3 regions of the Solibacillus sp. FSL H8-0538 genome follow, and region 2 is predicted to be linked to each of the others. Evidence: riboswitches for the same ligand, from Rfam matches in the RefSeq annotation. Region 2 holds a riboswitch; each other region holds the start of a gene.

Region 1 (2,270 bases), 1.5 Mb from region 2:
CGCTCTTACTTATAGCTGAAGGACTTTTTCAGTGCCCTCGGCGAAAGTGGTGGAGCGTTTACTTTCGCTTCGGGCTCGCAAGCAGCTTGTCGCGTGCAAACAGGCGCGAATGCACTTTTCTAATATACGCTGTGAAACGAGGGATGAACAATGAACGCTGAATTTTTTTGGCATCCAAAAGAGCACATCAAGTTACCTAAATGGGCGAGCTACACAACCCCATTTGAACTATATGCCTTTAGTGCAACAGTTGAAGATGAAGTTCTATTACTCTATAACATAACAACACCAGATACTGAAGAGGATACATTATTTGAATATAAGCTCGTACATTTAAAGGTACATGGTGCAGTCATCTTACACATTAAGTTACCGTTATTTGTCGATCGCATGGATCAGTTTTCAGATGGCTGTTATTTGTTTGTGAGTTCTCGCATTGCTATTGATGAAGGACCAAACGCGATAATTGCTAATAATCAAGGGAAGATTGTTAGTCAATTATTACTCGGTGATGGTATTAATTATATGCAAATTGATGACAGTGACCGCATTTGGGTTGGCTATACCGATGAAGGTGTCTATGGGAATTTCGGGTGGGACCCTAGTAATACAATCGGCCGTGAAGGTGTCGTCGTTTTTAATCGGTCAGGGAAGCGGCTATGGGATGCGCGTATGTTTGACATGGTGGAATGCTCTGCCATGAACATTAATAAGGAAGAACAACTTTTCTTTATTTACGATGATTTTAAGCTCGTGAAGGCCTATGATGATTTAGAAGGAAGCTTGAATTGCGGTTTTTGGTCCATTAGGGAACAATATTTTCAACATTTTGTACGCGATGAGGATGATACATTTATAGTGTCTGATTGGCAGGGGCAAGTAAGGCGTCTTTTCCCGCATAGTACAGACTATTTACCAGGACCCGTAATCAATTTCATGGACGATGCTAACAGTTTACTAGATGGTGAGATTTTGATGCGCGGTAATTATGTATATATGCTGCAGGACGATACGATTTATCGGAAGGAGTTCGGGAGGTAAAAATACATTTATAATTATTGCATAATTCCAAATTGCATGATATTATTAATCCAATTTAATAGTCTTATCAAGAGAAGCAGAGGGATATGGCCCGTTGAAGCTTCAGCAACCTCTAACATGGTTAGAAAGGTGCTACTTCCAGCAAGGGACTCCCTTGAGAGATAAGAACGAGCGATCAACCTCTCATTCTTTTTGCTGGAATGAGAGGTTTTATAATTTCACGGTGCCATATAGACTTCGCCCTTGTTAAAAACTAAAATGGGGGGAATACGAATGCCAATTAATATACCGAAACATTTACCCGCTGGAGAGCGATTGAAAGAAGAAAAAATTTTCGTAATGGAAGAAGACCGTGCGAAAACACAGCAAATCCGTCCTTTAAACATTTTAGTGTTTAATTTAATGCCGGAAAAAGAGAAAACCGAATTACAATTACTACGCTTATTAGGGAATACACCACTTCAAGTAAACGTGACATTTCTAAATACCGCTACATACGAATCAAAAAACGTCTCAAAATCTCACTTAGATACGTTTTATCAAACATTCGATGAAATCAAACACCGCCGCTATGACGGACTAATTATTACCGGGGCACCCGTTGAAAAAATGGACTTTGAAGCAGTTGGTTATTGGGAAGAAATTAAAACCATAATGGATTGGGCAAATGCCAATGTGACGTCAATCATGTATATATGTTGGGGCGCACAGGCAGCACTCTATCATCACTTTGGCATCGGAAAATTTGAGCTACCGAAAAAATGCTCTGGTATTTACTCACATGTCATTACCGATTTAACGGTAGACCTTGTACGCGGCTTTAGTGATGAATATGTCGCACCACACTCAAGACATACATCGGTTTCGATTGATGAGGTACGCGCACACCCTAATTTACGTTTACTAAGTTATTCAGATAACGCAGGGGTCTTTATTGTACAGTCGAAAAACAATAAGCATATTATGATTACCGGCCATCTAGAATACGATGCATCTACGCTCTCGGATGAATATTACCGTGATTTAGAGAAGGGCGACGAAATTGAGATGCCTGTGAACTACTTCCCGTACGACGATTCAACAAAGGCACCTAAAAATACTTGGCGCGCGCATTCCCACTTGCTGTTTTACAACTGGTTAAACTACTACGTATACCAAGAAACACCTTATAATTGGCATTTTGTTGAAGATGCGATTGAATTTCATATTTAGCCCTAAATACGATTTCT
Region 2 (2,270 bases):
TTGCTTCTATTTTAACTGCAACCTTTGCTAACGCTTGCTCTAAATCTGCAATAATATCTTCTACCGCTTCTAGGCCAATTGATAAGCGAATGAGCTCCTCTGATACACCAGCCACTTTAAGTTCTTCTGCGGATAATTGTTGATGCGTTGTTGATGCTGGGTGAATAATTAGTGATTTAGCGTCTCCTACATTCGCAACATGTGAGAATAATTCAACATTATCAATCACTTGGCGACCCGCCTCACGTCCACCTTTAATGCCGAATGTTAAAATCGACCCGTAACCGTTTTTCAAATATTTCTTCGCTAAGTTATGCGAAGGGAAATCTTCAAAGCCATTGTAATTTACATAGTCCACGAATGGGTGGTTGCGTAAATATTCCGCGACTTTTTGTGTATTTTCATTATGACGGACAATACGCAAATGAAGCGTTTCAAGTCCTTGTAAGAAATTAAATGCCGCATCTGGAGATAATGTTGGACCAAAGTCTCGTAATAATTGAACGCGCAGTTTTGTGGCAAATGCAGCCCCTGCTGTGTCAATTCCGTAACGTAAGCCGTGGTAAGACGTATCTGGCTCTGTATAGCTTGGATGTCTCCCCTGCGCCCAATCAAATTTCCCAGCGTCTACAACGATGCCGCCAATTGTCGTACCGTGACCGCCAATCCATTTCGTTGCTGAATGGATGACAACATCTGCGCCAAACTCAATAGGGTTACTACCGTATGGAGAAGCAAATGTGCTATCGATTAATAATGGTAGGCCGTTTTCATGTGCGATATTTGCTACCGCTTCAACATCTAATACGTTTAAGCTCGGATTGCCAATAATTTCAGCAAATACCGCTTTTGTATTTTCCGTAATAGCCGCACGGAAGTTTTCAGGGTCTTTTTCGTCTACGAACTTCACCGTAATGCCGTAGCGTGGTAGTGTTTGCGCAAATAAATTATATGTCCCACCATATAGTGAACCTGCTGCAACAATTTCGTCGCCTGTGCCGGCTAAATTTAAAATGGAGAATGCGATTGCCGCTGCACCAGATGAAAGTGCGACTGCAGCTGATCCGCCTTCAAGTAACGCAACACGTTCTTCAAATGCAGCTACTGTAGGGTTTGTAATACGAGAGTATATATTGCCCGCTTCTTGAAGTGCGAAAAGACGTTGCGCATGAGCTGTGTCTTTGAAAGCGTAAGCTGTTGTACGGTATACCGGTACGGCAATTGCTCCTGTTACCGGGTCTGGCTTTTGCCCACCGTGTAATAATACTGTTTCTGGTCGTAAATTAGACATGAATAAATTCCTCCTAAATTGTTTTTCGATGGCTTGATCGGTGTAATAGAGGAGGATTTTTTGAAAACTAAAAAACCCTCTTCAGCTAAGAAGAGGGTTCGCAAATGAGCAAGTTTTCCTCCCCTTATCTTTCAAAATGCAATTGCATCTTGTAGGAATTAGCACCTTAGTCAGTTCCTCACTCACTTGGTTGCCGGGCATCTCAGGGCCTATTCCCTCCGCCGCTCTTGATAAGAGTTATGTGATTCATGTTCCATCGTTGTTTCACAGTATAAAGCAGAGTAGTTTTATAAGTCAACTTAAATTTTAAGTTTTTTCTGATAAATCAAACATTTATTTTGTTAAATTGCAAATACTACTTATATAGAAATAGTATTTTAACCAAACTTTAACAATCGAAATTACTGTAAATGTTATAATTTACATATCGTTATAGCAAGTACAGCTTCATTTTAATTACGTTCATTTTGTTCAGTGACGTTTTTAACATAATTTATTTAACGGTGATGTTCGCTTTAATTTTTTATTCAAATATAACAAGAGGAGGAATTAGTTATGTCTACTCAAACTGAAAAAAAACTTAACTTAAAGCCGCTGTGGATTGCTCTTGCCTTTGTCGCACTCACCATCATTACATTATTACCAAACGGCGGCGATTTACCAGTCGCAGGTCAACGTGCACTCGCGATTTTAGCGTTCGCCGTTATTTTATGGGTAACAGAGGCTGTTAGCTATCCAGTAAGCTCGGCAATGATTATTGCCCTTGTCACTTTAATGTTAGGCCTCGCCCCTTCAATGGAAGATCCAACCATAGAGTTAGGTACATCGGATGCATTAAAAATGGCCCTTGGTGGATTTAGTAATTCGGCCGTAGCACTTGTAGCCGCTGCCCTATTTTTAGCCGCAGCAATGCAAGTAACAAATTTACACAAACGTTTAGCTTTATGGATTTTATCTATTGTAGGAACAAAAACAAAAG
Region 3 (2,270 bases), 2.6 Mb from region 2:
CACCCATTGAGCGAGCTGCTTCAATAACACCTTTATCAATTTCACGAAGTGCGATGAGGACCATACGTGCATAGAACGGCGCCGCACCGATAATAAGCGCAGGTAATGCCGCATTTACACCACGAATCGTGCCAAGTAAAAAATTTGTAAATGGAATTAATAAAATTATAAGCACGATAAACGGAATGGAACGGAAAATATTTACGACAGATCCTGTTAAAAAATGCGCTACTTTATTTGCCCCTATTTGATTGGGACTCGTTAAAAATAGTAAAATCCCGATTGCTAGACCGAGCACAAAGGTTACACCTGTTGAAATTACAGTCATATAAAGTGTTTCATACGTCGCTTCCCACATTTTGTCCCACACGACGTTCGGAAATAATTGACTAAGCATGCTCAATCACCTCCGTTTTAATTTCATGCTGCTCAAGTATTGCTAGTGCAGCATCTATATCCGCTTGCTGTCCATCAATATGCACGAACAATGTACCGTACGGACCACTAGTTGTATGAGAAATATCACCTTGAACGATATTAATGGCAATATCAAACTGCTTAATAATTTGCGAAATGACTGGTTGCTCTGTCGTTTGTCCAACGAATGATAGCTTAATGATGTTCCCAGATTTATATTTCGCTAAAATTTGCTCTAAAGATTCTTGCGTTTCTTGTGTTGCACCTGATACTTGTGAAACGAATTTTTTCGTAATTGGTGCTTGCGGGTGTTGGAATACTTGTAGCACCTCACCTTGCTCCACTACTTGTCCAGCTTCCATAACAGCGACGCGGTGACAAATTTTACGAATAACGTGCATTTCGTGTGTGATTAGTACAATCGTTAAGCCAAGTCTTTTATTAATATCTAAAAGAAGCTCTAAAATTGAATCCGTCGTTTCCGGGTCAAGTGCAGATGTTGCTTCATCACATAAAAGTACTTCTGGGTTATTCGCTAAGGCGCGCGCAATACCGACACGCTGCTTTTGTCCTCCCGAAAGCTCTGAAGGATACGCTTTGCCGCGACCAGTAAGACCAACAAGTTCAATTAACTCTTCTACACGTTTTACACGTTCTGCTTTGGGAACACCTGCAATTTCAAGCGGGAAGGCGATGTTTTCCGCCACAGTGCGTGACCATAAAAGGTTGAAGTGTTGGAAGATCATACTAATTTTTTGACGAGCCTCGCGTAGTTTTCGTCCTGAAGCAGATGATAGCTCATTGCCACTAACTGTAACTAAGCCCTTTGTTGGCTTTTCTAAACCATTTAACAGGCGAATCATTGTACTTTTACCGGCACCACTATAACCGATAATGCCATAGATTTCTCCTTGCTTAATCGATAAGTTTACATTTTCAACAGCTGTTAAGTCGCCATTTTTCGTTTTATAAACTTTCGTAATATTTTTTAATTCAATCATTACTGTACTCCTTCTAAAAACAGCATCCTCTGCGCTGCTTTATTTTGTAAACCAAGAGTGTTAATGCGCCGGTTTACACCCGAACTGGCGAACTGACCAACATCATGTTGGCATCGAACTCGAGGGCGTGGCGATTAAACCTAGACGTAAACGAAAAAACCTTTCTACTTGAAGACATAGTAGAAAGGTTTTCGCATTTTTATACGTTCAACCGTTCTCTCATCTCTCAAAGCTTAACTTTGTGTGACTTGGCACCTTTTCATCATACATGCTGGTTGCCGGGCTTCATAGGGCACTTCCCTCCGCCTCTCTTTATAAGAGTAACGCTATTAAATTTTTTATTATGAATGTTACTTTATCACGCTATCAATTATGCGTCAAATGTTTTTTTAATATTTCATACAAAAATGGTACGGATTGAAATGCATAGATTTTATCTACGATTTCACCTCTTTGCGATATAACTAGGCAGGGCACACTTTCTATTTCAATATCATAAGCGAGCTGCTCCATATAATTTAAATTGGCTTTCCCTAATGGGAGATTTGGGAGTAATTGTTCCACAACATCCATCATTTTTGATGCAACTGCACACGTACCACACATCGGTGTATATAAATAAAAGGCAGTTAACGGCTGCTCTTGCATTTGTTGTTCCCACTTTTGTCTAGTCCATTCGTTCATCTGCTTCATCCTATACTTTTATTTGTGAACGGCAAATTTTGCTACCTCTAATAGCTGAAGTAAAATAGCACTTGGAGTTTCGGCTACTTCTATATATTGCTTCGGGATGACGAGCTGTATCGCATCAGAATAGCAACGCTTCATGAGCTTACGTAATTTCTCTCCGTT

The links. A riboswitch is a leader RNA that binds a small molecule or an ion and turns the genes downstream of it on or off. The one in region 2 is predicted to bind S-adenosylmethionine.
Region 1: another riboswitch for S-adenosylmethionine. It lies ahead of metA (homoserine O-acetyltransferase MetA); the one in region 2 lies ahead of MHH87_RS01700 (O-acetylhomoserine aminocarboxypropyltransferase/cysteine synthase family protein).
Region 3: another riboswitch for S-adenosylmethionine. It lies ahead of MHH87_RS14050 (methionine ABC transporter ATP-binding protein); the one in region 2 lies ahead of MHH87_RS01700 (O-acetylhomoserine aminocarboxypropyltransferase/cysteine synthase family protein).

The regions. Positions count from the first base shown of each region.
Region 1 covers NZ_JBBOPI010000001.1:1,855,304-1,857,573, forward strand. Annotated here, with positions in the region: gene MHH87_RS08720 (hypothetical protein) at 151-1,041, shown strand; SAM riboswitch class I at 1,103-1,209, shown strand; gene metA (homoserine O-acetyltransferase MetA) at 1,315-2,253, shown strand.
Region 2 covers NZ_JBBOPI010000001.1:356,218-358,487, reverse strand. Annotated here, with positions in the region: gene MHH87_RS01700 (O-acetylhomoserine aminocarboxypropyltransferase/cysteine synthase family protein) at 1-1,291, opposite strand, end outside; SAM riboswitch class I at 1,413-1,528, opposite strand; gene MHH87_RS01695 (DASS family sodium-coupled anion symporter) at 1,847-2,270, shown strand, end outside.
Region 3 covers NZ_JBBOPI010000001.1:2,936,333-2,938,602, forward strand. Annotated here, with positions in the region: gene MHH87_RS14045 (methionine ABC transporter permease) at 1-397, opposite strand, end outside; gene MHH87_RS14050 (methionine ABC transporter ATP-binding protein) at 390-1,418, opposite strand; SAM riboswitch class I at 1,635-1,739, opposite strand; gene MHH87_RS14055 (thioredoxin family protein) at 1,785-2,102, opposite strand; gene MHH87_RS14060 (toprim domain-containing protein) at 2,121-2,270, opposite strand, start outside.